2 linked regions of the Tomitella gaofuii genome follow. The protein of the gene in region 1 interacts with the protein of each later gene in a pairwise test. Links are inferred from orthologs where the notes say so. Each region holds a gene or a part of one and is shown in the gene's direction. Other genes may lie near its edges.

Region 1 (14,331 bases):
AGCAGGCCGTGGTCCGCGACATCTCCTACGACGGCCAGGGCTGCTCCATCAGCCAAGCGGCCACGTCCGTACTGTGCGACCAGATCGTCGGCATGCCGCTCGGCGACGCCCTGAGCGTGGTCGAGAGCTTCCAGGAGATGGTCTCGAGCCGGGGTAAAGTCGAAGGGGACGAGGACGTGCTCGGCGACGGCGTCGCGTTCGCCGGGGTGTCCCGGTACCCGGCGCGCGTCAAGTGCGCGCTGCTCGGCTGGATGGCGTTCAAGGACGCCGTCGTCCAAAGCGGTGCGGGCGCGGCCTCCGACGGCGTGCCGGCGCGATGACCCCGACGCGATGACCCCGGCATGACGACACCGCACGGACGCCATTCCGTGAAAGACCTAGAATCGCGAGAAACCAGCACCCACCGGAGGGCAGGACAATGACCGAAAGCCAGGTTGCCGGATCGGCTCCGTCGCTCGACGACGTCGAGGAGGCCATGCGTGACGTTGTGGACCCGGAGCTGGGAGTCAACGTCTTCGATCTCGGCCTCGTCTACGACATCGCCATCGAGGAGACGGGCATCGTCAAGCTCGACATGACGCTGACCTCCGCCGCGTGCCCGCTCAGCGACATCATCGAGGACCAGACCGTCACGGCGCTGGTGCGCAGCGGCCTGGCGCCGGACGTCGAGGTCAACTGGGTGTGGATGCCGCCGTGGGGCCCCGACAAGATCAGCGACGACGGCCGCGAGCAATTGCGTGCGCTCGGCTTCACGATCTGAAGCCCTGACGTACCCGGAGGTCGGGGCCACTGCGGGCGAGCTGCCCGCCGGATACCGGCACATCCGGGAGTCGCTGTGCATCGGGCGCGGCGAGGACACGTTCCTCGCCGCGTCCGATGCGCTTACGCGGTGGAAGGTCCATCGGCGGGCAGGTCTGCGCGTGGAGGCGCCCGGCCCGCCAGCGCAGGGCATGTGCATCCTTCTGCGCTGGTACGGATTCCGGATCCCGTGCCGCGTCGTCTACACGATCGATGAACCCGCCCGGCGCGGTTTCGCCTACGGCACCCTGGCGGGACACCCGGAGTCGGGGGAGGAGCGCTTCTGCGTCGAGCACCGCCCCGACGGATCCGTCCACGCCGTGGTCACCGCATTCTCCAGGCCCGGTCGCTGGTTCACGCGCATCGGTGGCCCCGCCGCGCGTGCGGTCCAACGGCGATGGACGGTGCGGTACCTGCGGGCGATGCGCCGCTGACGCTCACATCCATTCCGCACTGATTCCAGCGGGATCCGGTGTCCGGCAATGAAACTCGGGGTACACGAAGAGAACGCCCCACGAACATCGGGGGATCCTGACGGCCGAGCGGGTCCGATCGGCCCGATCCGGTCGATGATGACCGCCGTGACCAGAAACCGCATGCTCAGAACCCTGCCCCTCCTGCTGGCCTCGGCCACACTCGCCGCCGGTCTCACCACCGCGTCCGCCGGAGTCGGCGGCGCTGCACCCGGCTCGTCCGCGGCCGTCCCGCAGGTGACCAACACCGTCGTCATCGGCCTCGACGGCACGATGCTCGATCAGGTGAAGGCCGCGGACACGCCCACTCTGCACCGACTGATCGCCGAGGGCACCAGCGGCCGGTCGTCGATCCTCGGGCACCCGACGATCTCGGGACCGTCCTGGTCGACGATCCTCACGGGTGTATGGCACACCAAGCACGGCGTCGTGGACAACTCGTTCGAGGGTGCGAACTACGCCGAGTATCCGAGCGTCTTCACCCGCATCGAGACCGGGAACCCGCAGATGCGCACCGTCGCCATCTCCACGTGGGGCGGGATCGCCACCATCGCCGGATCCGGCGATCCCGCAGCAGACGTCGTCGTCACCACGCCGTCCGCAGGCGACGGTGCGGCCACCGACGCCGCCACCGCGGAGGCCGTGGCGGACGAGATCACCGCGAACGGGCCGGAGTTCGTCTTCACCCAGCTCGACCAGGTCGACGGCGCCGGTCACTCCTCCGGTACCGCGGGCTCCGAGTACGAGCCCGCACTCGAACGCGTCGACGCCCAGGTCGGCACGATCGTCGACGCCGTCGACGCCCGCAGCGAGGCCACCGGCGAACAGTGGGCCATCATCGTCACGTCCGACCACGGGCACAGGCCCGAGGGAGGCCACGGCGGTCAAAGCGACGCCGAGGGCGCCACGTTCGTGATCGCACGCGGTGCCGGCTACAAGGCCGGCTCGGTGGACGACACGCTCACGATCGCGGACGTCACGCCCACCGTGCTCGACAACCTGGGCCTCGATCAGCCGGCGGACCTCGACGGCACGCCGATCCCGGGCGGTGCCCCGGCTGCGACCGGATCGCTGGGGCGGCCGCCGGCGTGGATTTCCACCGGCTCACTCGGCGGCTGACTCACGCCCGTCGGACACCGGCGCGCGCCAGAGTCCGACGAGCCGACGGATCGACCGTCCGGAACAGCGACCACATCGCGGCCGCTGTTCCGGCGACGTCGGTGCGGCCGGACAAGTAGGCGCGTTGGCGGTCGGCCGGCAGTGCGAAAAAGGCGTCGAAGAACCCGGCCGTCGCCGTCGGTTCCAGGCTCAGCAGCGCCGACAGCCCCATCTCCCGGAGTGCCCGCACCGCACGCGCGGACCGTGGCCACAGCGCCCTGGACGGATCGCGATCGTCGACGAGCGCGTCCACCACGACATCCGTGGCCGACAGCGACGCCGCGACGCTGTACCCGGTGCCGGGGTGCATGAGCCCCGCCCGCGCCCCGAACGCCGGCACCGCCCCGGCCCGGTTCGGCGCCTGGACGGGGAAGCGGACCCGCTCGACCGTGCCGCCCGCGGGGATCCTCACTCCGCGGGCGGCAAGTCGTGCGACGAGACGCCGGCGCAACTCGCCCAGCGGCAGGCCGGGGCGGCCCACCAGGCAGGTCTCCTCGAGCAGGACGGTGCCGTCGCCGAGCGGCATGGCGTACAGGAACGACGGGGGAGCACCGTGTTCTGCGGCATTGTCGGGCCGCCAATCCATGAACCACGCATCACCGTCTCCGAGCGCCGGTGCGGCGACGTCGGCCGACACCACGACCCCGAACGCCGTCTGCTCGGCCAGCGCCGGACTCGGCCGCACCCCGCGGGCGTCGATCACCCGGCGGGCGTCGATGCGGGCGCCGTCGCGCAGGGCCACCGATCGCACGGTCGCCGCCGATGGTGCCGGGAGCTCGGCCGACCCGGCGATCACCCGGACGCCGGACAGGTCGAGGCGCCGGCGCAACGCGGAGTTGTCGAACACGCCGTAGGCGCGGTCCAGCACGCGTTCCCCGACGCCGTGCACGCGAGGCCGCCGAACACGAGCCCGCCAGACGTCGTCGCCGACCCAGCCGGGCACCTCGTCCACCCACGCCGCGTATGTCGCACGCCACCCGCGGTGGGGGTGTGGATCGATGCCGACCACGTCGAGGCCGCGCGCCGCGGCGCGATGCGCGAGCGCCCGGCCGGCCGGACCGAGCCCCACGACGGCAAGGTCGACGGCGCTCCCGGCGGTCGGCACCGTCGTCACATGCCGCCGGTGGCGAGCAGCCCGCCGTCCACGCGCACCGTGTCGCCGGTCAGCCACGCCGCGTCGTCGGACGCCAGGAACGCGACGGCCCGGGCGACATCCTCGGGGGTGCCGATCCTGCCCATCGGGTACTTGCGCGCCGCCTGCTGCTCATCGTCGCCCACGAGAACGCTCGCGAACGACGTGTCGATCACGCCGGGCGCCACCGCGTTCACGCGGATCGCCGGGGCCAGCTGCCAGGCGAGCTCCTCGGTGAGCCGGATGAGGGCCGCCTTGGACGCGCCGTAGGCGGAGATCACGCCCGACGACCGCAGGCCGGCGACGCTGGCGATGTTCACCACGGCACCGCCGTGCTCGCCCATCCAGGCCCGGTAGGCCTCCTGCACGTACCCGAGCGCGGCGACGACGTTGGTGTCGAAGATCTTGCGCACCCCGCCCAGGTCCGCGTCCATGAGCGCACCGAACACGGGGTTGATGCCGGTGTTGTTGACGAGGATGTCGAGGCTGCCGAAGCGCTCGAGCGCCGCGGCGACCGTCGCGGCACGGTCTTCGTCGTGCCCGGTGTTGCCGGCGACGGCGAGGACCCTGTCCTGGGGCGAGCCGGCGGTCGCGCCGCCGCAGTACTGCGCGCGCAGCCCCGCCGCAGCCTCGTCCAAGGGCCCGGACTTGCGGGCGGTCACCACTACGGACGCGCCGCGGGCCAGGAACTCCGCGGCGATCGCCCGCCCGATGCCCCGGCTCCCGCCGGTGACCAGGGCGGTCCGCCCGGTGAGGTCGGCGCGGCCGGCGGAGCGGGAGGGGGGTGCAGGGTTCTCGTCGAGGGCCATGCTCCGACCCTAGTTCCCGGCCGTGGCTCGCCGCCCGCTGGGGCGCAGGTCACACGGTGCGGACGCTCCGGCAGCGGGATGGACCGGTAGCATGGACCATCGGCCGAGCGCAGGGCGTCGCACAGTGTGCAGTGTGCAGTGTGCAGTGTGCAGTCAGCAGTGTGTGGCGTGCAGTCAGCAGCGTGCAGCGTGCAGCGTGCAGTGCACGGTGCACATCCCGTTCCGCCCGGTGGCCCCGTTCCACACGATGCCACCGGTGCATCCGGTAGCGCGGCCCCGCTCGGACAGGCAGTCCCGCCCGGCAACGCAGTAGGGAGCATTCAGTACGTGATCACCGCCACCGACCTCGAGGTACGCGCGGGCGTACGTACCCTGTTGACGGCCCCCGGGGACCAGCTCCGCGTGCAGGCGGGCGACCGCATCGGGCTGGTCGGCCGCAATGGCGCGGGCAAGACCACGACGCTGCGCATCCTCGCCGGCGAGGGCGAGCCCTACGCCGGCGCGGTCGCCGCCGGCGGCGAGGTGGGGTACCTGCCCCAGGACCCGCGTGAGGGCAACCTCGACACCATCGCGAAGAACCGCGTTCTCTCCGCCCGCGGGCTCGACGAGATCATGCGGTCGATGGAGAAGCAGCAGGTGCTCATGGCCGAGCTGGTGGACGATGCCGCTCGCGATCGCGCCATCCGCAAGTTCGGTCAGCTCGAAGACCGCTTCTCCTCGCTCGGCGGATACCAGGCGGAGTCGGAGGCCGCGCGCATCTGCCACAGCCTGGGCCTGCCCGACCGCATCCTGGACCAGCCGCTGCGCACCCTGTCCGGCGGCCAGCGGCGGCGCGTGGAGCTGGCCCGCATCCTGTTCGCCGCCTCCGACGGCAGCGGCGGCAAGTCCGGCACGACGCTCCTTCTGGACGAGCCCACCAACCACCTCGACGCCGACTCGATCGCGTGGCTGCGCACCTTCCTGCAGAACCACGACGGCGGTCTCATCGTCATCAGCCACGACGTGGACCTCCTCGAGGCGGTGGTGAACCGCGTCTGGTTCCTCGACGCCGTGCGCGGCGAGGCGGACGTGTACAACATGGGCTGGCAGAAGTACCTCGACGCGCGCGCCACCGACGAGCAGCGTCGCCGCCGCGAACGCGCCAACGCGGAGAAGAAGGCCGGCGCGCTCAAAGCCCAGGCCGCGAAGCTCGGCGCCAAGGCCACCAAGGCCGTCGCCGCCAAGAACATGGTCCGGCGGGCCGAGCAGATGATGGAGTCGCTCGACGAGGTGCGCGTGGCCGACAAGACCGCGCACATCAAGTTCCCGGCGCCGGCCCCCTGCGGGAAGACGCCGCTGATGGCCGCGGGGCTGGGCAAGAGCTACGGCTCGCTGGAGATCTTCACCGGCGTCGACCTGGCCATCGACCGCGGCAGCCGCGTGGTGGTGCTCGGCCTCAACGGCGCGGGCAAGACCACCCTGCTGCGGATCCTCGCAGGGGCGGCGCAGGCGGACACCGGCAGCATCGACCCCGGGCGCGGCCTCAAGATCGGCTACTTCGCCCAGGAGCACGACACCATCGACAACGACGCGTCGGTGTGGGAAAATATCCGCCACGCCGCGCCGGACGCGGGTGAGCAGGACCTGCGCGGCCTGCTGGGGGCGTTCATGTTCTCCGGCCCGCAGCTCGAGCAGCCGGCGGGCACGCTCTCCGGCGGCGAGAAGACCCGCCTGGCGCTGGCCGGCCTCGTGTCCTCGGCCGCCAACCTGCTGCTGCTGGACGAGCCGACGAACAACCTCGATCCGACCTCGCGTGAGCAGGTGCTGGCGGCGCTGCGCACCTACGAGGGCGCCGTGGTGCTGGTGACGCACGACCCGGGCGCCGCCGAGGCGCTCGACCCCGAGCGGGTCATCCTGCTGCCGGACGGCACCGAGGACCACTGGTCCGAGGAGTACGCGGAGCTCATCTCGCTGGCGTGACCGGCGCCCGCACGGCGTGTCAGTCGCGCTTGCGCACCGACTCCTCCACCAGGTCGAGCACGCGCGCCAGGTTGCCCGCGTCGTGCCCGCCGGCGACCCGGGTGATGAGGCCGTCGAGGACGAGCTCCAGGTAGTCCTGCAGCACCTCGCCGGTGACGTCGTCGCGCAACCTGCCCGCCGCCTTCTGGCGGCGCAGTCGTTCGCCGGTGGCGGCGCTCAGCTCGCCGGAGCGCTCGGACCACCGCCGGCGGAAGTCCGCGTCGGTGCGCAGGCGCCGGGTGATCTCCAGGCGTGTTGCCAGCCAGTCGAAACGCTCGGGGTGCGTGAGCACGTCCCGCATGACCTGCACGAGCCCCTGTTCTGCCGCGGTGTCCGCCATCCGCTGGGCGTCGTCTTCGGCCAGCGCCAGGAACAGCGCCTCCTTGTCGCGGAAGTGGTGGAAGATCGCGCCGCGCGACAGGCCGGTGGCGTCCTCGAGCCGGCGCACGGTGGCGCCTTCGTATCCGTACTCGGCGAAGCACTTCCGGGCGCCGTCGAGTATCTGGCTGCGCCGTGCGGCGCGGTGGTCTTCGCTGACTCGGGGCACCCCCCGATCATAGGCAATCAAACAGTACGTGCGTCACGGGATCGCCTTCAGGCGATCCCGTGGAACGCGACGCGGCCCCGCCCGGTGCCGGGCGGGGCCGCGTCTGCGGTGGTCAACGCGGTGCGATCACGCCTCCGCGCCGGCCATGTTCCGCAGCACGTACTGCAGGATGCCGCCGTGGCGGTAGTAGTCCGCCTCGCCGGGCGTGTCGATGCGCACGATGGCGTCGAACTCGACCGTGGACCCGTCGGCCTTGGTCGCGGTGACCTTGAGCGTGGCCGGCGTGGTGCCCTCGTTGAGCTCCGTGATGCCCGCGATGTCGAAGGTCTCGGTGCCGTCGATGCCCAGCGACGTGTAGGACTCGCCCGCCGGGAACTGCAGCGGGATCACGCCCATGCCGATGAGGTTGGAGCGGTGGATGCGCTCGAACGACTCGGCGATGACCGCCTTGACCCCCAGCAGGACGGTGCCCTTGGCCGCCCAGTCGCGCGAGGAGCCGGAGCCGTACTCCTTGCCGCCGAGCACCACCAGCGGCGTGCCCGCCTTCTGGTAGTTGACCGAGGCGTCGTAGATGAACGCCTGCGGGCCGCCGTCCTGGGTGAAGTCGCGCGTGTAGCCGCCGCTGACGCCGCCGTCGACGATGGCGTCGAGCAGGTGGTTGCGCAGACGGATGTTGGCGAACGTCCCGCGGACCATGACCTCGTGGTTGCCGCGCCGCGACCCCAGCGAGTTGAAGTCCTTGCGGGCGATGCCGTGCGACTCGAGGTACTGCGCGGCCGGGGTGCCGGACTTGATGGCGCCGGCGGGGGAGATGTGGTCGGTGGTGACCGAGTCGCCCAGCGTCGCCAGCACGCGCGCGCCGGCGATGTCGCCGACGGGCTGCGGCTGCGCCGTCATGCCGTCGAAGTACGGCGCCTTGCGCACGTAGGTGGACTCGTCGTTCCAGTCGAAGATCCTGCCCTCCGGCGTGGGCAGGCTCCGCCAGCGGTCGTCGCCCTTGAACACGTCGGCGTACGACTTGGTGAACATCTCGCTGTTGATCGCCGACTTGATGGTGTCGTTGATCTCCTGGGTGGACGGCCAGATGTCCTTGAGGAACACGTCGTTGCCCTCGTTGTCCTGCCCCAGGGCGTCGGACTCGAAGTCGAAGTCCATGGTGCCGGCGATCGCGTAGGCGATGACCAGCGGCGGGGAGGCCAGGTAGTTCATCTTGACGTCGGGGGAGATGCGACCCTCGAAGTTGCGGTTGCCCGACAGGACCGCCGTCGCGGCCAGGTCGTTGTCGTTGACCGCCTTCGAGATCTCCTCCGGCAGCGGGCCGGTGTTGCCGATGCACGTGGTGCAGCCGTATCCGCCCAGGTAGAAGCCGAGCTTCTCCAGGTACGGCCACAGGCCGGCCTTTTCGAAGTAGTCGGTGACCACCTGCGAGCCGGGCGCCATGTTGGTCTTCACCCAGGGCTTGCTGGTGAGGCCCTTGTCCACCGCGTTGCGGGCCAGCAGTGCCGCACCGATCATCACCGACGGGTTCGACGTGTTGGTGCACGAGGTGATGCCCGCGACGGCGACGGCGCCGTGGTCGAGCGTGAAGGTGCCGCGCTCGGCGGAGGCCACCTCGATGGGGGTGGACGGCACGCCGTCGACCACCGGGGTGCCCTCGGCGACGTAATTGGTGATGTCCTTGCGGTATTGCTGCTTGGCCTCGCTGAGCAGGATGCGGTCCTGCGGGCGCTTGGGGCCGGCGATCGAGGGCACCACGGTGCCCAGGTCCAGCTCCATGTACTCGGAGAACACGGGCTCGTTCTCCGGGTCGTGCCACATGCCCTGGTCCTTGGCGTAGGCCTCGACGAGCGCCAGGTGCTCCTCGCTGCGCCCGGTGAGCCGCATGTAGTCGATGGTCTCGGCGTCGATCGGGAAGATCGCGGCGGTGGAGCCGAACTCGGGGCTCATGTTGCCCAGCGTCGCGCGGTTGGCCAACGGCACCTCCGCGACGCCGTTGCCGTAGAACTCGACGAACTTGCCGACGACGCCGTGCTCACGCAGCATCTCGGTGACCGTGAGCACCACGTCCGTCGCGGTGACGCCCGGCTGGATCTCGCCGGTCAGCTTGAAGCCGACCACCCGCGGGATCAGCATCGACACCGGCTGGCCCAGCATGGCGGCCTCGGCCTCGATGCCGCCGACGCCCCAGCCGAGCACGCCCAGGCCGTTGACCATCGTGGTGTGCGAGTCGGTGCCGACGCACGTGTCCGGGTACGCCTGGCCGCCGCGTGTCATCACCGTGCGCGCGAGGTGCTCGATGTTGACCTGGTGCACGATGCCGGTGCCCGGGGGGACCACCTTGAAGTCGTCGAAGGCGCCCTGGCCCCAGCGCAGGAACTGGTAGCGCTCGCCGTTGCGCTGGTACTCCAGCTCCACGTTGCGCTCGAAGGCGTCGGCGCGGCCGAACACGTCGAGGATCACCGAGTGGTCGATGACCATCTCCGACGGGGCGAGGGGGTTGACCTTGTCCGGGTCCCCGCCCAGCGCGACGACCGCCTCGCGCATGGTGGCCAGGTCGACGATGCAGGGCACGCCGGTGAAGTCCTGCATGATCACGCGCGCCGGCGTGTACTGGATCTCGACGCTCGGCTCGGCCGTCGGATCCCACGCGGCGATGGCGCGGATCTGGTCGGCGGTGATGTTCTTGCCGTCCTCGTTGCGCAGAAGGTTCTCGGCCAGGACCTTCAGCGAGTAGGGGAGTTTGGCGGTGCCGGGCAGCGCCGAGAGCCGGAAGACCTCGTAGGAGTTGTCTCCGACCTCGAGCGTGCCGCGGGCGCCTAACGTATCGTTACTTGTGCTCACGTGCGCTCCACTCGTCATCGATGCTCACCGCCTGCGGGTCTCACCGGCGGTTTCGCGAGTCGCGTGCGCCGCCCGTCCGTGATGTGCGTCCGTGATGCGGAGGCGTCTCGCGGCGGCGGGCGTCGCCGACGCGGGTGGCGTCTCCTGGACCGGAACGGGCTTGCCAGTCCGCCCTGTGCGCCGGCTCCGCGGCCGCACGGCGGGGCGCGCCTCGGCTCGCCGCCAGTCTAACAGTACGGGCGTACTACGTGCTGGCAGCCGGAAGGACCGGGTGTCGGGCGGCGGCGGAACCGCGCGTTCCGCCGCCCCGGAGCGTGTCGGTTGACGGGGCATCGGACCCCGGACCCTAGACTCACCGTGTCATGCTCCGCTGACGCCGGAGAAGGATCACGGAGAAGGGTCGCCGATGAGTTCTGCCGACTACACCTCGGACACCCTCGCGGGGATGACGGTGCAGCAGGTGATCCGGGACGTCGCCGACGACGGCGTTTCCGTGCCGCCCGAGTACGCGGACGTCGCGCCCGGGCTGCGCGCCGTGGTCTCGGACGCCCAGCACGACGGGCTGGACCTGTCCGTCGTCGTGGTCCCGCACGACCAGTGGGGGATGAAGCTCGGCAGCCCCATCGCCTATCCCGAGCGCCTGCGCGACCTGTCGACCGCCGTCGGCGAATCCGAAGGCGGCACCGTGCTCACCCTGAGCCCCGCGCAGATCGGCACCTACAGCGACTCGCTGAGCAGGTTCACCCTCGAGTCCGCGGAGAACGCCGTGCAGCATCCGCGGTCACCGGAGCTGACGGTCTCCGCGCAGCGGTTCGTCGACGAGGTGGGGCAGGACCCCTTCCCCTGGACGGCCGTCTCCGCCGTCCTGCTCGCGCTCGTCGTGCTCGTGGTGGCGGGCGGCACAGTCCTCAACGTGCGCCGCGCCCGCGGCTGAGCCGCCGGCCGCCTCGCAGCGTCCGTCCACCCGCCACCACCTGAGGTTTCGCGTATTACATCGCTGATATTTGTGACAGAAGTTCACTATGGGACGCGATCTGTCGTACGGTGCTACTGGCACGGATGTTGCGTATGGGAGTCCTGTCGGCGCGTCGGAAAGACCGTCAGCGGAAACAGTGCGTCCGCTGGTGGGCCCGCGACGCGCCGGCCCGGGCCACCACCGCATCCGGGATGTGCGGAGCGAAGGGAAGCGCCCCGCGCTCGCTGCCGCCGCCGCGTACCCGGGCCGCCCGGTGCGCGGCGCGGCGAAACCGAGGGAGAACTTCGTGGGACGTAAGGGATCGAGCGCTGCGCGATCTGATGACCATCCTCGTCCGTTCCGGACTCACGCACGCGTGGGGGCGGGCCTGCTCGTCGCCGGCGCGATGCTGCTGAGCTCCCCTGGGATGTCGATGGCCGTGCCGCCCCCGCCGCCCAACCCGTCGGACGCGCAGTTGCGCGACGCCGCGGGCGCGGTGACGCAGGGCGTGGGGCACGTCAGCGAACTCATCAACAGGATCGCGCAAGCGGACCAGGACCTGCAGAACCTCATCGGGCGCGTGCAGATCAAACGCGAGGCGGCCAACAAGGCGCTCGTCGACCTGCAACGCGCACGCTCCATCGCCGCAGAGGCGGCCGCCGCAGTGCAGACCGCGCAGCGGCAACTGTCCGACGCCGGGGCGGCGATCCAGCGCGCCCAGGAGCAGTTCGAGCAGTACGTGTCGACCGGCTACCAACAGGGCGCGCCCGTGGGCTCCCTGACGATGTTCCTGGGATCGGACGGCCCCGACGACGTTCTGACACGCGCACGCCTGATGGAGGTGGTCCGCCAGGCGTTCGAGAACGCGATGGTGGACCTGCAGCGCGCCCGCGCCCAGGAGGCCAACCAGGTCTCGTCCAACAAGGCGGCCAAGCAGCGCGCGGACGCCGCGGCCGACGACGCCCGCCGGAAGGAGCAGGCGGCCAAGCAGGCCATCGCCGAGGCCGAGGACGCAGCGCAGCAGCAGGCCGCCGAGCGCGCGCGCATCGAGGCGAACAAACAGCAGGCGGAGGAGGAGCTCGCGGCCGCCCGCAACAACGTCGAGGGGCTGCAGTCGCAGCGCGCGGTCTACGAGGAATGGGACCGCCGCCGCCAGGCCGAGGAGGCTGCGGCCCGTGCCGCCCAGGAGGCGGCGCGCAAGGCCGCCGCCGAGGCCGCGGCGCGCGCCGCGGCCGACTCCGCGGCCCAGGCCGCCGCCGACGCGGTGGCCGCCAGCCAGAAGAACGGGAACCTCACCGGGACCGTGGACACGGCGGTGGCGAGCAAGTCCGCCGCGCAGAAGATCGAGATCGTCATCGACCGCGGCATGTCGCAGCTGGGGGTGCGGTACTCCTGGGGCGGCGGCAACGCCAACGGGCCCACGCTGGGCGTGCGGGACGGCGGCGTGGCGGACACCTACGGCGACTACAAGAACGTCGGCTACGACTGCTCCGGCCTGATGGTCTACGCCTTTGCGGGCGTGGGGATCTCGCTGCCCAAGTACTCCGGCTACCAGTACACGGCCGGCAAGCAGGTGCCCGTCGACCAGGCCCGACGCGGCGACATGCTCTTCTGGGGGCCCGGCGGCAGCCAGCATGTGGCGCTGTACCTCGGGGACGGGCAGATGCTCGAGGCGCCGTTCTCCGGCGGCGTGGTCCGGGTGGCACCGGTACGGTGGTCCGGGATACAGCCGTACGCGGTGCGCATGATCGGGTGACGGACCATCAGGTGACGGACGGCGGCCGCGCCGCCCCTCGCCGCCGCGCACGGCCGGCGTTCAGGCGTGCGGAATCCCCGCGCGCGCAGCGAATCAGGAGGGCGGGACACCGGTGGCGAGCCATGACATGACCGGGCAGGGAACTGCGGATCAGGCGCAGGCGGGGGGCGCCGCGGGCGGCCGCGCCGCCGGGCTGCCCGCGGACACGGCGATGCTCGAGCGCGCGGTGTACGAGATCAAGCGCGTGATCGTCGGCCAGGACCACCTGGTGGAGCGGATGCTCGTCGCCGTCCTCGCCCGCGGCCACGTGCTGCTCGAGGGCGTGCCCGGCATCGCGAAGACGCTGGCAGTGGAGACGTTCGCCACGGTCATGGGCGGCGATTTCTCCCGCATCCAGTTCACGCCCGACCTCGTGCCCACCGACCTGCTCGGCACCCGCATCTACCGGCAGGGCCGCGAGGAGTTCGACACCGAGCTGGGGCCCGTCGTCGCCAACTTCGTCCTGGCCGACGAGATCAACCGCGCCCCCGCCAAGGTGCAGTCCGCTCTGCTGGAGGTGATGGCGGAGGGGCACGTGTCCATCGGCGGCACCACCTATCCCATGCCGCTGCCGTTCCTCGTGATGGCCACGCAGAACCCGATCGAGAGCGAGGGCGTCTACCCTCTGCCGGAGGCGCAGCGGGACCGCTTCCTGTTCAAGGTGCTCGTGGGCTATCCGACGCCGGAGGAGGAGCGCGAGATCGTCTACCGCATGGGCGGCGTCGCGCCGGTCCCGGAACGCGTGCTCGCCCCGGAAGACCTGGTGCGCCTGCAGGAGGCCGTGGGGACGGTGTTCGTCCACCACGCGCTGGTGGACTACGTGGTGCGACTGATCACCGCCACCCGCAGCCCGCAGGACCACGGGCTCGACGAGGTGGGGCAATGGATCGCCTACGGCGCCTCGCCGCGCGCCACCCTCGGCATCATCGCCGCGGCGCGCGCGCTCGCGCTGGTCCGCGGGCGCGACTACGTGGTGCCGCAGGACGTGGTCGAGGTGGTCCCCGATGTGCTGCGGCACCGGCTGGTGCTGACCTATGACGCGCTCGCGGACGAGGTCTCGGCCGAGGACATCGTGCGCAAGGTCATGAGCGCGGTACCCCTGCCGCAGGTGACGGCCGCGCAGACGCCGCCCGCCCAGCCGGCGCCCGCGCAGTACGGGCAGGGCGCGCCCGCGGCGCCGCCCGCCGCCGACGCCGGTCCCCGGCGTTGACGGGGCGGGACCCCCGCGCGGCCGCACGGGGCGGTCCGCCGTCCTTCGCGCGCGGTGAACTCGAAGACCCGGCGCTCAGCGCGGCCCTGCACACGCTGGAGCTCACGGTACGGCGGCGCCTCGACGGGCTGCTGCACGGCGATTACCACGGGCTCATCCCGGGCCCGGGGACCGAGCCCGGGGACGCGCGCGAATACCAACCGGGCGACGACGTGCGCCTGATGGACTGGTCGGTCACCGCGCGCACCACGGTGCCGCACATGCGCATGCCCATCGCCGACCGCGAGCTCGAAACCTCGCTGGTGGTGGACCTGTCCGCCAGCCTCGACTTCGGTACAGCGCACTGCGAGAAGCGCGACCTGGCGGTCGCCGCATGCGCCGCGATCACCTACCTGACCCTGCGCGGCGGCAACAGGATCGGCGCCGTCATCGACACCGGTTCCCAGCGGATCCGCATCCCGGCACGCAGCGGCCGGGTGCACGCACGGACACTGCTGCGCACGATCGCCACCACGAAACGTCCCGCAGACGGGGTGCGGGGAGACCTGGCGGGGGCCGTCGAGTCCCTCCGGCGGCGGCGCTCCCGGCGCGGCCTCGTCGTCGTGGTGAGCGACT
Region 2 (15,833 bases), 290 kb from region 1 along the record:
CAGGATCACCGGCGGTATTTCCGCGCGGTGGAGGACATCGCACGGTCGGTGGACGGCCGCCCCCACTGGGGCAAGCTGCACGGCCGGACCGCGGCGGACCTGCGGCCCGCCTATCCGCGGTTCGACGACTTCGTCGCCGTGCGGGACGAGGTCGACCCCGACCGCGTGTTCGGCAACGACCACCTCACCCGCGTTCTGGGATGAGCATCCCGCCCGGCCGGCACCGCGCGCCCGGATGACATGATGCGCCCTGGCGATTCCCGCACCTGATCATCGCGCGGGCCCCGATCGACCCCGAGGAGGCACGTGGACGCACATACCGCGGCCGTCATCGGGCTCGCATGGTCGCGCGGTCTGTCGCTGCACGATGATGCCGCCTTCTCCCATGCCGGTGAGCGCGTGCTGGTGCGCGATGACGCGCTCCCCGGGCTCGAGTTCGTCGAGCTGTTCGGCGCCTCGGCGCTCCGAGGTCCCGGCCGTCTCGTCGACGCGGCGGCGCAGCTGCCGTCCTCCGCCTTTCTCGACGGCACCGCGGTGTCCGCCGTCGCCGCGGACCGGCCGGGCGCCGGGACGCGCACGGCGTCGCGTGAGCGACTCGCGTTCCGCGACCACTACGCGCCCGCCGCGCCTCCGGGCGCCGCCGTGCCGGTGGTCTCGCGCAGCCCGCTCGATGCCGCCCGGGTACTCGACGCCGCGCCGGCCGACGACTCGAGGGACGTCGTCCGCATCCTGGGCGCCTCCTCCGCCCCGGGAGCAGAACACGACCCGGCGGGAGCGGCGGCGCCGGACCCTGCGCCGCCCTGCACGCTCGTGCTCGACGACGGATCGCGCGTGGCACTCGCGGGCTACGCCGCTGTGCACCATCTGCTGGCGGACCTGCGCGTGGTCACCGCTGCGACGTTCCGCCGGCGCGGGCACGCCCGCACCATCGCCGACATCGCCGTGGGCGAGGCACTCGACAGCGGGCTGATCTGCCAGGCGAGGATCCGCGTGGAATCCCTCGCCGCCGCGGCCCTCGCGGACAGCCTGGGATTCACCGACGCGGGAAGCCGGGTCGTCATCGTCCCGGGGCGGGCATACGATCACTGACATGGGATCGAACGGGCCGGTGCGCGGCTGTCACGCATGCCGCCGCAGCCCCGCTACAGGCGCCGCCCGGTGACGGATGCCGACCCGGCTTCCCGCACCGCCTCCCCACCCGGGTGGCTGCGCCGGTTGTGGGCGATGTGCATGGCGCGGCGCGGCGTGCTCTTCGGCGCCTTGGCGATGTCCGCCGGCGCCACGGTCATGGAACTGACGTTCCCCCTGCTCACCCGCAGCGCGCTCGACGATGCCACCGCCGGCCGTACCGCGACGATCGCCGGCATCGCGGCGGCCATCGCGGCGCTCGCGTGCGTCCGCTGGGCGTGCATGTTCGGGCGCCGGGTCCTCGCGGGGCGGCTCTCCCTCGACGTGCAGCACGACCTGCGCCTGCATCTGCTGGCCACCGTGCAACGGCTCGACGGCCGCGCGCAGGACCGGATCCGCACCGGGCAGGTGGTGTCGCGCTCGATCACCGACCTGCAGCTGACGCAGGGCCTGCTGGCGATGTTCCCGATGGTCGTCGGCTCGGCGCTGCAATTCGTGCTGGCCCTCGCGATCATGGCGTACTTGTCGCCTCTGCTCACCGTCGTCGCGTTGGCGGTGGCGCCCTGCATCACCGCGGTGGCCTATGTCAGCCGCAAGTCCATGCACGCCGCCACGTGGTCCGCCCAGCAGGGGGCGGCGGACCTCGCACAGCACGTCGAGGAGACGGTCACCGGCGTCCGTGTGGTGAAGGGCTTCGGGCAGGAGTCGCGCATGATCGCGCGCATCGAGACGCTGGGCCGCACCCTCTACGCCCGCCGGATGCGCGCCGCCCGGGTCAACGCGCGCTTCGCCCCCGCGCTGGCCGCGCTCCCCCAGCTCGGACTCGTCGCCGTCATCGCGCTCGGCGGCTGGCTGGCACTGCAGGGCTCGCTCACCATCGGCACGTTCCTGGCCTTCGCCACCTACATCACGCGCTTGGCGGCGATCGCCCGGATCATGGCAGGGATGCTCGTCATGGTGCAGCTCTCCCGTGCTGCCGCAGAGCGGGTCTTCGGCGTGATCGACACCCGGCCCACGATCGGCGAGCCCGACATCCCGTCCACTCTGCCGGACGGTCCCGTGGGCGTGCAGGTCCGGAACGTCGACTTCGCATACACGCCGGGCCGTCCGGTCTTCGACGACCTGAACCTCACCGTCGTCCCCGGCGAGACCCTCGTGCTCGTCGGCCCCACCGGATCCGGAAAATCGGCACTGGCCCAGCTCCTGGACCGCTTCTACGATCCCGACGCGGGCACCCTCGCGTTCACGTCCGGTGCCGCCCGGGTGGACCTGCGCGAGCTTGCTCTGCAGAGCGTGCGCGAAACGGCGGCCGTGGTATTCGACGAGCCCTTCCTGTTCTCCGACTCCATCGCGGCGAACATCGCACTGGGCAGGCCGTCCGCCTCGGACGAGGAGATCCGCGCCGCCGCGGTGGCCGCGGACGCCGACGAGTTCATCGCCGCACTGCCCGCCGGCTACGCCACACAGGTGGGCGAACGCGGACTCACCCTGTCCGGCGGCCAGCGGCAGCGGATCGCACTCGCTCGGGCGATCCTGCAGGACCCACGCCTGCTCGTGCTCGACGACGCGACGTCGGCCGTGGACGCGGAGACCGAGGCGCGGATCTTCGCCGCGCTGCGCGACGGACGCGCCGACCGCACGACGATCGTCATCGCGCACCGCCGTTCCACCCTCGCCCTCGCCGACCGCATCGCCGTGCTCGACCGCGGCCGCATCGTCGATTCCGGCAGCGAGACCGAGCTGCTCGCACGCAGCGGCTTGTTCCGCGAGCTCATCCACCCCGAGCTCGGCCGCCCCCGCGACGAGTCGGCGGGCGACACGGACGCCGAAGCGGACGGAGTCGCCGGCGGAGAGCCGGACTCCGCGCGGCTCTGGCCCCGGGAACCCGCTGCCACCCGGGAAACCCCGCCGGAGGAGCACGACGACGGCGCATTGGGCGCGATGGCCGCGACGCCGGAGCTGCGCAGAGCGCTCGCGGCACTTCCCCCCGCCGCCGAGGATCCGCACATGGACCATCGCGACCTGCGCGCGCCGGACCTCGAGTTCCGCCTGCGGCGCATGCTCGCACCGGTGGCGCCCTTGCTGGCTCTGGTGGCGCTGCTCGTGGCCCTCGATACGGCGGTCGGGTTGTCCTTCCCGATCATCATCCGATACGCGATCGACCACGGTGTGCTCCCTCACCGACCGCATATCCTCTATCTCACAGCCGCGGGCGCCGCCGCGATCGTCGCCGTCAACTGGGTCATCGTGTCCCGGATGACGGTGCTCACCGCGCGCGCTGGCGAACGGCTCCTCTACGGCCTCCGCGTGCGCAGCTACAGCCACCTGCAGCGCCTGGGCCTCGACTACTACGAGAAAACGCTGTCCGGTCGCATCATGACCCGGATGACCACCGACGTCGACGCCCTCTCGTCCTTCCTGCAGACGGGGCTGTCGACGGCGATCGTCGCGGTGCTGACGATCATCGGGGTGCTCTCTGCACTCCTCGTAACGGACCCGACCCTGGGGCTGGTGGCGCTGTGCGCGCTTCCCCCGCTCATCGCCGCCACCGTGGTCTTCCGGCGCATCTCCTCGGCCGCCTACACGACCTCACGCGAGCGGGTGTCGGCCGTCAACGCGGACTTCCAGGAGAACATCACCGGCCTGCGTACGACGCAGTCCCACCGGCGCGAGCAGACTGCCGCGACCCGGTTCACCGGCCTGGCGGAGTCGTACCTGCGCTCACGCATGCGCGCCCAGGTGGCGATCTCGGTGTACTTCCCGCTGATCACGCTGATTTCCGACCTCGTTCTCGCGGCCATCGTGTTCGTCGGCGCGCGGCAGGTGGCCGCCGGGACCACCTCGGCCGGCACGCTCGCCGCCTTCGTGCTGTATCTGGGGCTGCTGTTCGGCCCCGTCCAGCAACTCTCGCAAGTGTTCGACGGGTATCAGCAGGCGCGGGTGGGCCTGCGCCGGATCGGCGAGCTGCTGCGGACCCCCGGCTCCATCGTCGACCCCACCGGTTCTCCCGACGCCGTCCCCGTGGGCCGCCTCGACGGCGCCGTCGCCCTGGCCGGCGTGGACTTCCGGTACGCACCCGAATCCCCGCCCGCCCTGACCGGAGTGGACCTGGAGATCGCGCCGGGCACCACCGTGGCACTGGTCGGGCGCACCGGGGCGGGCAAATCGACCATCGTCAAGCTCATCGCGCGCTTCTACGACGCGACCTCCGGCGAGGTGCGGGTCGGCAGCACCGACATCCGCCGCCATCCCCTGCACGACTACCGCCGACGGCTGGGCGTCGTCCCCCAGGAAGCGCACCTGTTCACCGGGACCGTGGCCGACAACATCGCTTTCGGCCGGCCGGACGCCTCCCGCTGCCAGGTCGAGGACGCGGCCCGGTCCGTGGGCGCCCTTCCCGCCATCAGCGGTCTCGACGGCGGGATGCTCCATCCCGTCGGCGAGCGGGGTCAGGGATTGTCGGCCGGACAGCGTCAGCTCATCGCCCTGGCGCGCGCGGAGCTCGTCGACCCGGACATCCTCCTGCTCGACGAGGCGACCGCCACATTGGACCCCGTGACGGAATTCACAGTACTCGCGGCGGGGCGCAGGGTGCGCCGCGATCGCACCGCCGTCCTCGTCGCCCACCGGCTGGCCACCGCCGAACAGGCGGACGAGATCGTGGTCGTCGACGGCGGCAGGATCGTGGAACGGGGCGCGCCGCAGGCCCTTCGCCATGCCGGCGGCCACTACTCGCGGCTGCTCGCCGCCGCCGCGAGCACCGAGGCCGCACGTGCCTGAACCACCCCCGTCCGAGGGGCCTTTGCGCGCTGCCCGCCGCCGCCGCGCCGGGCAGCGGCGCGAAACAGGATGACGTAGCGCCCCGACGGTGCGGACACGATAGCCTGTACAGGCATGCACGCTGATCGATGAGCGAAGAACGAAACGAGGCGAATTTCTGCCGTGACCAGCAGCTCGACGTCGCAGTTCGGCCAAAACCAGTGGTTGGTCGAGGAGATGTACCAGCGCTTCCAGGAGGACCCCTCCTCCGTGGACGCCAGTTGGCATGATTTCCTCGCCGATTACCAGCCCGGTGCCGGTGAGAACGGCCGCTCCCCCGGGCACGCGCCCGCCGCGACGACGTCCACCACCGCGCCCACCGCCGGCCAGCGCACCGCGGAGCCCGCCGCCACTCCTGCACCGGCCCGGAAGGAACCCGCCCAGGCCGCACCCGCCAAGCCCGCGCCCGCTCAGAAGCCCCCCGCCGGACAGAACGCCGCCGCCCCCCAGGCCGGCCCATCCTCCTCGAAGCCCGCGCCCGCCACGTCGGCGCCCGCCGCCAAGGCCGCCCCGGCCAAGGCGGACTCCGGCGACGGAACCGAGAGCAAGGTCCTACGCGGCCCTGCAGCCGCCGTCGCCAGGAACATGACCTCCTCCCTGTCGATCCCCACGGCGACGTCGGTGCGCGCGATCCCCGCCAAGCTGATGATCGACAACCGGGTGGTGGCGAACAACCACCTGCAGCGCACCCGCGGCGGCAAGGTGTCGTTCACGCACATCCTCGGCTACGCGCTCGTCCGCGCCATCGCCAGCTTCCCGGGGATGAACCGCCACTTCGCCGAGGTCGACGGCAAGCCCCACATCGTCACCCCCGAACACGTCAACCTTGGCCTGGCCATCGACCTGCCCGGCAAGGACGGCAACCGTTCCCTCGTGGTGGCGGCCATCAAGAATTGCGAGACGATGAGCTTCTCGCGCTTCTGGAACGCCTACGAGGACATCGTCCGCCGCGCCCGCGACGGCAAGCTCACGATCGCCGACTTCAGCGGCGTGACGATCTCGCTGACCAATCCGGGCACCATCGGCACCGTGCACTCGGTGCCGCGCCTCATGCAGGGGCAGGGCGCCATCATCGGCGTCGGCGCCATGGAGTACCCCGCGGAGTTCCAGGGCTCCAGCGACGAACGGCTCGCCGAGGTGGGCGTCGGCAAACTGCTCACGCTCACCTCCACCTACGACCACCGCATCATCCAGGGCGCGGAGTCCGGCGACTTCCTGCGCCGCATCCACACGCTGCTGCTCTCCGACGAGTTCTGGGACGAGCTGTTCACCGACCTGCGGGTCCCGTACGAGCCGGTGCGCTGGCGGCAGGACATCGCCGAGGGCGTGATCGACAAGAACACGCGGGTGCTCGAGCTCATCGCGGCCTACCGCAACCGCGGCCACCTCATGGCCGACACCGATCCGCTGCGCCTGGACCCCGCACGGTTCCACAGCCACCCCGACCTCGACGTGCTGAGCCACCATCTCACGCTGTGGGACCTCGACCGCGAGTTCAACGTGGGCGGCTTCGCCGGACACGACAGGATGAAGCTGCGCGACGTGCTCGGCGTGCTGCGCAACGCGTACTGCCGCACCATGGGCATCGAGTACACCCACATCCTCGACCCGGAGCAGCGCGAGTGGCTGCAGCACCGCATAGAGGTGCCGCACACCAAGCCCGCGGTCGCCGAGCAGAAATACATCCTGAGCAAGCTCAACGCCGCCGAGGCGTTCGAGACCTTCCTGCAGACCAAGTACGTCGGCCAGAAGAGGTTCTCGCTCGAGGGCGCGGAGACGGTGATCCCCATGATGGACGCCGTCATCGACCAGGCCGCCGAGTTCGCGTTGGACGAAGTCGTCATCGGTATGCCGCACCGCGGCCGCCTCAACGTGCTCGCCAATATCGTCGGCAAGCCGTACAAGCAGATCTTCACCGAGTTCGAAGGCAACATGAACCCGAAGGCCTCCCACGGCTCGGGTGACGTGAAGTACCACCTCGGCTCGTCCGGCACGTACATCCAGATGTTCGGCGACAACGACATCACCGTGTCGCTCACCGCCAACCCGTCGCACCTCGAGGCCGTCGACCCGGTCCTGGAGGGCCTGGTGCGCGCCAAGCAGGACCTGCTGGACAAGGGCCAGGACGGCTTCACCGTGCTGCCCATGCTGCTGCACGGCGACGCGGCCTTCGCCGGCCAGGGCGTCGTCGCGGAGACGCTCAACCTCGCCCAGCTGCGCGGCTACCGCACCGGCGGCACCGTGCACATCATCGTCAACAACCAGGTGGGCTTCACCACCGCGCCGGAGTACTCGCGCTCGTCCGAGTACTGCACCGACGTCGCGAAGATGATCGATGCGCCGATCTTTCACGTCAACGGCGACGATCCGGAGGCCTGCGTGCGGGTCGCCAAGCTCGCCGTCGACTTCCGGCAGCGGTTCGGCAAGGACGTCGTCATCGACATGATCTGCTACCGGCGCCGCGGGCACAACGAGGGCGACGACCCGTCGATGACCCAGCCGCAGATGTACGACGTCATCGACAGCAAGCGCAGCGTCCGCAAGAGCTACACCGAGGCGCTCATCGGCCGCGGCGACATCTCGCTGGACGAGGCCGAGGCCGCGCTGCGCGACTACCAGGGCCAGCTGGAGCGGGTCTTCAACGAGGTGCGCGAACTCGAGAAGTACACCGCCGAGCCCAGCCCCTCGGTCCTCGAGGACCAGACGCTGCGCACCAGCCTGGTGACCGCCATCGACCCGACGCTCGTCCAGCGCATCGGCGACGCCCACCTGGGCTTCCCCGAAGCGTTCACCGTGCACCCGCGCGTCAAGCCCGTGCTCGAGCGCCGGCACAAGATGTCGCGTGAGGGCGGCGTCGACTGGGCCTTCGCCGAGCTCCTCGCCTTCGGTTCGCTGGTCTACGAGGGCCGCCTGGTGCGGCTGTCCGGCCAGGACTCGCGGCGCGGCACCTTCAGCCAGCGCCATTCCGTGCTCATCGACCGTCAGGACGAAGCCGAATACACTCCGCTGTCCAACCTGGGCGGCGACAAGGGCGGCAAGTTCCTCGCCTACGATTCGGCGCTCACGGAGTTCGCGGGACTCGGCTTCGAGTACGGGTACTCCGTCGGCAACCCCGATGCGCTGGTGCTGTGGGAGGCGCAGTTCGGCGACTTCGTCAACGGCGCCCAGTCGATCATCGACGAGTTCATCTCGTCCGGCGAGGCCAAGTGGGGGCAGCGGTCCAACGTGATCATGCTGCTGCCGCACGGGCACGAGGGCCAGGGGCCCGACCACACCTCCGGGCGTATCGAACGGTTCCTGCAGCTGTGCGCCGAGGGCTCGATGACCGTGGCCGTGCCGTCGACCCCGGCCAACTACTTCCACCTGCTGCGGCGGCACGCCTACGACGGCATCCACCGGCCCCTGGTGGTGTTCACGCCCAAGTCGATGCTGCGCAACAAGGCCGCGGTCAGCCCGGTCTCGGACTTCACCGACAACAAGTTCCGTTCGGTGATGCAGGACCCGCACTTCGCGACCGGCGGAGGCGACCGCAACGCGGTGACCAAGGTCCTCCTGGTCAGCGGAAAGCTCTACTACGAGCTGGCGGCCAAGCGTGACAAGGAGAACATCACCGACACGGCGATCGTCCGGCTCGAGCAGCTGTACCCGCTGCCGCGGCGCCGCATCCGGGAGGCGCTGGAGGCCTACCCCAATGCCACCGAGGTCCGGTGGGTGCAGGAGGAGCCCGGCAACCAGGGCGCCTGGCCGACGATCGGGCTCGCACTGCCGGACCTGCTTCCGGACCTGCTCGGCAACCTCCAGCGGATCTCGCGGCGCCCCATGTCGGCCCCGTCCTCCGGGTCCAGCAAGGTGCACGCCGTGGAGCAGCACGAGGTGATCGAGGCGGCGTTCGCCTAGCCGGCCGCCACATGCACCCGCCGACGGTGCACGACGCTGAGGGCCCCGCCCCGGACCGATTCCGGGGCGGGGCCCTCACGCACCCGGGCCGTCATTCATCCGCGTCCCACACATCGGAGGCCCCACAACATCGGAGGCCTCACACATCGGAGGCTGCGAGCAGCGCCAGCGCCTGCTCCGGGCGCATGGCCACCGCCGGCAGCGCCCAGTTGAGCAATCCCAGCAGCTCCTCACGGGAGACTCCGGGCTCGCGCAGCCAGCTGATCACCGTCTCCTCGACGAACGCCACCCACCCGCGCGCCGCCAGCTCCACACGCGGCGTCACCTCGACACCGATCTGCGGAACCCGCTCGAGGACACGCTGTGTGAGCACGCCCCGGGTGTACTCGAATACGGCGCGCATCTCCGGATCGTTGCTCGTGCTCCCCCGCAGCAGCGACACATACCCGTCCCGGTTCTCTGTGACGTAGTCCAGATATGCCGCCAGCGACGCGCTGAGCTGCTCGAGCGGGGGCAGCGACGGGTCCGGATCGGTGAACGCGATCATCTCCTCGCTCAGGTGCCGGACCACCGCCAGCAGGTACCCCTGCTTGGAACCGAAGTAGTGGAAGATCAGCCCGCGCGACACGCCCGCCTTCTCCGCGAGCTCCTCGACCGACACCGTGTCGATGGACCGGCCGCTGAGCATCTCGACGCCGAGGGTCACAAGCTGGCGGCGGCGGGCCTGCGGGCTGAGTCTGGTGCGCTTCTCTTCCACGGCAGCCATTCTACTGACTCGAAGTCAATTGCCGCGCCCCTACTATTGACTCACGTTCAATAGCGTTCTACATTCGAGGCATGACCACAGCGACCAACGGCCGCGCGGACCGATCCGCCGTGCCTCGGCACGTCCGCACGCTCATCATCGGCAGCGGATTCTCCGGGCTCGGCGCCGCCATCAAGCTCGACCAGGCGGGACAGGGGGACTTCCTCGTCCTCGAGCGGGGGCTCGAGGTGGGCGGCACCTGGCGGGACAACACCTACCCGGGGGCCGCCTGCGACGTGCCGTCGCAGCTGTACTCGTACTCGTTCGCGCTCAACCCGGACTGGTCGCGCTCGTTCTCGCGCCAGGAAGAGATCCAGGCCTACATCCGCTCGGTCGCGGAGCGCTCCGGCGTGCTCGGCCGGCACCGGTTCGGCGTCGAAGTTCTCGGCGCGGATTGGGACGGCGACGCCGCGCGCTGGCGTGTGCAGACCACCGAAGGCGACTACACGGCGGACGCCGTCATCGCAGCGGTCGGTGCACTGTGCGAACCCGCACTCCCGGACATCAAGGGGATCTCCGGATTCCGGGGAGAGCTCTTCCATTCGTCGCAGTGGAACCACGACGCGGACCTCACCGGCAAGCGCGTGGCGATCATCGGCACCGGCGCATCGGCCATCCAGATCGTGCCGTCGATCGCCGCCGACGTCGCGCACCTGGACGTCTACCAGCGCACCGCACCCTGGGTCATGCCGCGCGCGGACCGTCGCTACTCCCCCGCCGAACGGTTCGCCTTCCGGCACGTCCCCGGATTCCAGCGGCTGGCCCGCGCCGGGGTCTACGCCATGCGCGAAACCCAGGTGGTGGGCCTCGCACGCATGCCCGCGCTGCTCAAGCCGCTGCAACTCGCGGCGCAGCTGCATCTGCGCCGCGGCATCAAGGACCGCGCGCTGCGCCGGAAGGTCACGCCGGACTTCACGATCGGCTGCAAGCGCATGCTCATCTCCAATGACTACTACCCCGCCCTCGACCGGGACGACGTCGACGTGGTCACCGATCCCATCAGGGAGGTCACCGCCCACTCGATCATCACCGCGGACGGCACGGAGCGCCCCGTGGACGCGCTGATCGTGGCCACCGGATTCCACGTCACCGACTCGCCCACCTTCGAGGTGATCCGCGGCCGTTCCGGCGACTCGCTGGCGCAGACGTGGCGGCGCATCGGCATGCAGGCCTACAAGGGCACCACGGTGGCCGGCTTCCCCAACATGTTCTTCATGGTGGGCCCCAATACCGGCCTCGGCCACAGCTCGATGGTCTACATGATCGAATCGCAGATCAACTACGTCGTCGACGCGGTGGCCACGATGCACCGGCGCGGCCTCGCGACGGTGGAGGTGCGCGGCGACGTGCAGGACCACTTCAACCGCAAGCTCCAGGAACAGCTGGCCCCGTCGGTGTGGATGACGGGCGGCTGCGCCAGCTGGTACCTGGACAGCCACGGCAACAACACCACCCTGTGGCCCGGATTCACCTTCGATTTCCGCCGCAGCACCAGGCGCTTCGATCTGGACGCCTACCACCTGACCACCCGACCGACCGGCCGCGACCGCGCCGGCGCGAACCTCGAGGAGAGCGCATCATGACCGACATCTCAGGCAAAGTGGCAGTGGTCACCGGCGCGGGCTCCGGCATCGGGCGGGCACTCGCACTCCAGCTGGCGAAGGGCGGTGCGCGGCTCGCGCTGTCCGACATGGACACCCTGGGCCTGACCGAAACCGTCCGGCAGGCCGAGCAACTCGGCGCGGACGTCCACTCGGCTCCTCTCGACGTCACCCAGCGTGAGGCCGTCATCGACTACGCCGCGGCGGTCGACGAGCACTTCGGCACCGTCAACCTGGTGTTCAACAATGCGGGAATCGCCTTCACCGGCGAGGTGGAGATCTCCGAGTTCAAAGACATTGAGCGCGTCATGGACGTGGACTTCTGGGGTGTCGTCAACGGCACCAAGGCGTTCCTGCCTTATCTCATCGCGTCCGGCGACGGGCACATCGTCAACACATCGAGCCTTTTCGGGCTCCTCGCCGTCCCCGGCCAGAGCGCCTACAACGCGGCCAAGTTCGCGGTGCGCGGGTTCACCGAAGCACTGCGCCAGGAAATGCTTTCCGCCGGCAGACCCGTCCGGGTCACCTGCGTGCATCCCGGGGGCATCAAGACCGCGATCGCCCGCAACAGCACGACGGCGGACGGCTACCAGCAGCGCGATTTCGCCCAGTTCTTCGACCGCTACCTGGCCCACACCAGCCCCGAAGCCGCCGCGCGCCGCATCCTCAAGGGCGTCGACGCGGACCGCGGACGCGTCCTCATCGGCCTCGACGCCCGCGCCCTGGACCTGTTCGTCCGGGTCACGGGGCCCGGCTACCAACGCGTCGTCTCCGCGGTCACGGGGCTGCTGATGCCCAAACCGCAGGGGTCCGCCTCCTCGCCCGAGGCCCGCTGACGCCGACCGGAAAGGACCGAGACACCACCGTGCCCGCGTTCACGCTGCCGCCGCGCCTGGTCGAAACCGCGCTGCGGCCCGTCTACCGGACGATCCTCAACGACCGCATGCCGCTGGCCGGGCAGCGCCGCCTGCTCGATTTCGCATCCGTCGTGCAGCCGGTGGTCCGCGGCGTGCGCCGCGACGCGATGGACCTCGGAGGCCGTCCGGCGGAACGGTTCACCGCAGTCCCTCCGGCCGGCGGCGGCACAGCCCCGGCCGACACCGCCGCCGTGCTTTACCTGCACGGCGGCGGCTTCGTCACCGGATCACCGCGGACGCACCGTCCGCTCACCGCACGGCTGGCACGGGACACCGGTGCCGCCGTTTACTCCCTCGACTACCGCCTGGCACCGGAGCACCCGTACCCGGCGGCGGTCGACGACGCCGAGGCCGCGTTCGCCGACCTGGCACGGCAGTACGGCGACGACACGGCGTCCATCGCGGTGGCCGGGGACTCGGCCGGCGGAGGCATAGCCGCGGCACTCACGCGCCGACTACTGGACCGGGGCGATCGCCCCGCCGCGCTCGTGCTCATCGCACCCGCGGTGGACCCCGGGGCCGACCCGGCGATGATGACGGAGGACGCCGTGCTGCGACGCGGTTGGATACGTTTCGCCTGCGACGCCTACCGCGGCGCGGCACCGGCGGGCGACCCGGGGTTCGCTCCCCTGCACGCCGACACCCGCGGATTCCCGCCCACCTACGTGCAGGTGGGCGCCCGGGAGATGCTGCACGACCATGCCGCGCGGTATGTCAGGTCGCTGCGGGAGAACGGGGTCGACGTCACCTTCGACGTCTCGCCCGTCCTGTGGCATGTGGCCCAGTTGCAGTCGGGCCTGGTCCGTCAGGCCGCCGAATCGGTGGACGCGATCGCCGCGTTCCTCCGCGACCGGCTTCCTGTCTGACGGACGCTCACACGCCGTGCTGGGCGCGCCACTCGCCCACCACGTCCGCCACCGACAGTCCGTCGACCTCGACCCGACGCACCATGGCGGCCAGGTCGTCGGTGGTCAGCTCGCCGGCGACATTGTTGAGCGCCTCCACCTGACGGTCGCCCAGGCTCGCCGTGCGGTACATCGGAATGATGTTCCCGGCGGGCAGCGAGTCCCGGTCGTCCTCCAAGGCGGTGAAACCGTCCATCGACGCCGCCGGCGACAGCGTCGTCACGCCGCCGACGTCCGACAGCCCCTGCGTGACCGCGTCCGCCGCGTCGGCGGGGGTCCCGACGACGTCCACCGCGGCGAACGTGCACCCGTAGGACTCCGCCAGCGCGGCGCGCAGCTGCGCATCCGAGACGAGCCCGGCCGCCAAGCTCGCATTCGCGTCCGCACAGTGCGCCGCAAGGTCGGACACGTTGTGCAGATCCCATTTCCGGGCGGTGCCGTCGTCGACGATCAACGTCTGACCGCGTTCGGCCAGGGCCGCGTCCGATACGCGGAGGTACTGCGGCAACGCCCGGCTCAGCGCCTCCTCGACCGCGCTCACCGCGCCCGGTTCGTCCGACGTGGCCGCGGTGTCGCCGCCGGCCTTCTGCGCGTCGGGCGCCGTGCCCGGGGTGTCCTGCATGTTCGAGCGCTGGAAGAACGCGAGCAGCGAGGCGGTGTCGTCCGGGACGACGCTGATCCGCCCGGATTCGAGAGCCCGCACGTAGTCGAACCTGTCGCCCACGCCGAGATCGGTCGACACACCGATACCGGTGCCGCGCAGGGCCTCCGCATAGATGGTGGCGACGATACGGCTCTCCGCCGAGACGCCCGAACCCACCACGACCTGGGTGGACGAGTATTCCTGTTCCAACGCCGTGGTAGACCTGCACCCCGTCAACGCCACTGCCGCCGTCACCACCGCCGCGGCGGCCGCAGCGGACCTGCGATACCTCACCCCGCAGCGCCGCCCTTCCGCACTGCGGCGACCACCGGATCCTGCAGCGGCCGGGTGGCCACGCCGTCGGCCTCCGCCGCCGTCGCCACGGCGCGTGCGACCGCCGGCGCCACCCGCGGATCCAACGCCGAGGGAACGATGTGCTCCGGCGCCAGGTCGTCGCCGACGAGGTCCACCAGCGCGTGCGCCGCGGCGACCTTCATGTTCTCGGTGATCTCGGTGGCACCGACGTCCAGCGCGCCGCGGAACACGCCCGGGAACGCCAGCACGTTGTTGATCTGGTTGGGGAAGTCGCTGCGGCCGGTGGCCACGACCGCCGCATACTTGTGGGCGACGTCGGGGTGCACCTCCGGGTCGGGGTTGGACAGCGCGAAGATGATCGCTTCCGGCGCCATCGTGGCGACAAGCTCCTCGGGAACGGTGCCGGTGGACACCCCCAGGTAGACGTCGGCGCCGTCGAGCGCCTCCGCGACGCCGCCGGTGCGCCCCGCGGCATTGGTGCGGGCCGCGAGATCCGCCTTGCTCTCGGACAGGTCGGTGCGGTCCGCGGAGATGATGCCGCGCGAATCGAGCACGGTGAGATCCCGCACCCCGATGGCGAGCAGGATGTTGGCGCAGGCGACACCGGCCGCGCCGGCGCCGGAGATGACCACGCGCAGACCGGCCAGGTCGCGCTGCACGGCTTTGGACGCCGCCGTGAGCGCCGCCAGCACAACGATGGCGGTGCCGTGCTGGTCGTCGTGCATCACAGGGCAATCGAGCGCCTCGATGACGCGCCGCTCGATCTCGAAGCAGCGCGGCGCCGAAATATCCTCCAGGTTGACTGCGCCGAAGCTCATGCGCATCCGCACGAGGGTCTCGACGATCTCGTCCGGGTCCTGCGTGTCGAGCACGATCGGGATCGCATCGAGCCCAGCGAATGACTTGAACAGCGCGGCCTTGCCCTCCATGACCGGCAGCGACGCGCGCGGGCCGATGTCCCCCAGCCCCAGTACCGCGGTGCCGTCCGAGACCACCGCCACCAGGCGTTCGGTCCAGGTGAACCGCCGCGCCAGCGTGTCGTCTTCCGCGATGGCCCGGCTCACCTGGGCCACCCCCGGCGTGTAGGCGATCGACAGCGCCCGCTGGTTGTCGAGTGCCGTGGTGGTCTCCACCGACAGCTTGCCGCCGACATGCCCGTCGAAGATCTCCTCCGAGGTCAACGCGGAGAGCGTCTGCTGGTGCGCGTGGACAGCATCGAATTCAGTGGACACGTACTCTCCTGCGTGTTCGCTGCAGGCCGGTTCACCCGGCCCACCCGGGCCTGTTACCCGCACAACACTACAGCCGCCGTTTTCGCGGATCAGCCCCACCATTGCGTCCACAGGACGGCACCCGTCACACAGAACACCACCAGGGAACCCGCCGCGGCCGCGACCCCGCGGCGGCGGTCCGCGAACCGCTGGGCGAACAGGGCGACGGCGCTCGAGACCAGATGCACGATCAGCGACTCATCGCCGGGCCCCGGAATGCCGCGCCTGCCGCCCAGGATGGACACGACGATGATCCCGACGGTGAGCAGCACCAGCCCGGCGACGACCGAGCCGCTGAGCGCGCGCAGCGCCCGCACCGCCCGGCCGGGCTCCACCGTGGCACCGATCGCCGCGCCCGACCGGCGATAGGCGCCGTCCTCACATCCGGCATCAGCCCGTCCGTCGTAGGCGTACCCGCGATCGTCGGCCCCATTACCCGGAACCCCAGGATCCTGAGTGCTGCACTCCCGGAGCCCATGATCCCGGTAGTCGTCACCGGGGCGTTCCACCGCGCCGCCGGTACCCCAGTCCG

The links.
Region 2: the proteins of H4F70_RS10415 (region 1) and H4F70_RS09105 interact in binary tests that used the Escherichia coli proteins (3 or more experiments, as listed by UniProt). The link is inferred for Tomitella gaofuii from one-to-one orthologs.

What each region holds. Positions count from the first base shown.
Region 1 is NZ_CP059900.1:2,213,002-2,227,332, reverse strand. Bases 4,182-7,013 are described here. They hold H4F70_RS10415 (ABC-F family ATP-binding cassette domain-containing protein), read left to right. Parts: upstream 4,182-4,697; coding sequence 4,698-6,329; downstream 6,330-7,013. Other genes in these bases: H4F70_RS10410 (TetR/AcrR family transcriptional regulator), read right to left, coding at 6,349-6,915; H4F70_RS10420 (SDR family oxidoreductase), read right to left, coding at 4,182-4,370. Also shown: Fe-S cluster assembly sulfur transfer protein SufU, read left to right, coding at 1-320; H4F70_RS10440 (metal-sulfur cluster assembly factor), read left to right, coding at 419-760; H4F70_RS10435 (DUF1990 family protein), read left to right, coding at 738-1,232; H4F70_RS10430 (alkaline phosphatase family protein), read left to right, coding at 1,371-2,390; H4F70_RS10425 (lycopene cyclase family protein), read right to left, coding at 2,392-3,534; more of H4F70_RS10420, read right to left, coding at 3,540-4,181; aconitate hydratase AcnA, read right to left, coding at 7,042-9,756; H4F70_RS10400 (Rv1476 family membrane protein), read left to right, coding at 10,163-10,690; H4F70_RS10395 (C40 family peptidase), read left to right, coding at 11,118-12,467; H4F70_RS10390 (AAA family ATPase), read left to right, coding at 12,595-13,716; H4F70_RS10385 (DUF58 domain-containing protein), read left to right, coding at 13,713-14,331. UniProt on the Escherichia coli protein: Genetic data indicate it may be involved in ribosome assembly or function.
Region 2 is NZ_CP059900.1:1,927,816-1,943,648, reverse strand. What follows is about bases 4,711-9,044. They hold H4F70_RS09105 (multifunctional oxoglutarate decarboxylase/oxoglutarate dehydrogenase thiamine pyrophosphate-binding subunit/dihydrolipoyllysine-residue succinyltransferase subunit), read left to right. Parts: upstream 4,711-5,070; coding sequence 5,071-8,844; downstream 8,845-9,044. Other genes in these bases: H4F70_RS09100 (TetR/AcrR family transcriptional regulator), read right to left, coding at 8,984-9,044; H4F70_RS09110 (ABC transporter ATP-binding protein), read left to right, coding at 4,711-4,908. In the rest of the region: H4F70_RS09120 (D-arabinono-1,4-lactone oxidase), read left to right, coding at 1-204; H4F70_RS09115 (hypothetical protein), read left to right, coding at 307-1,089; more of H4F70_RS09110, read left to right, coding at 1,225-4,710; more of H4F70_RS09100, read right to left, coding at 9,045-9,610; H4F70_RS09095 (flavin-containing monooxygenase), read left to right, coding at 9,682-11,232; H4F70_RS09090 (SDR family NAD(P)-dependent oxidoreductase), read left to right, coding at 11,229-12,086; H4F70_RS09085 (alpha/beta hydrolase), read left to right, coding at 12,116-13,033; H4F70_RS09080 (glycine betaine ABC transporter substrate-binding protein), read right to left, coding at 13,041-14,009; H4F70_RS09075 (NAD(P)-dependent malic enzyme), read right to left, coding at 14,006-15,262; H4F70_RS20540 (hypothetical protein), read right to left, coding at 15,352-15,833. UniProt on the Escherichia coli protein: E1 component of the 2-oxoglutarate dehydrogenase (OGDH) complex which catalyzes the decarboxylation of 2-oxoglutarate, the first step in the conversion of 2-oxoglutarate to succinyl-CoA and CO(2).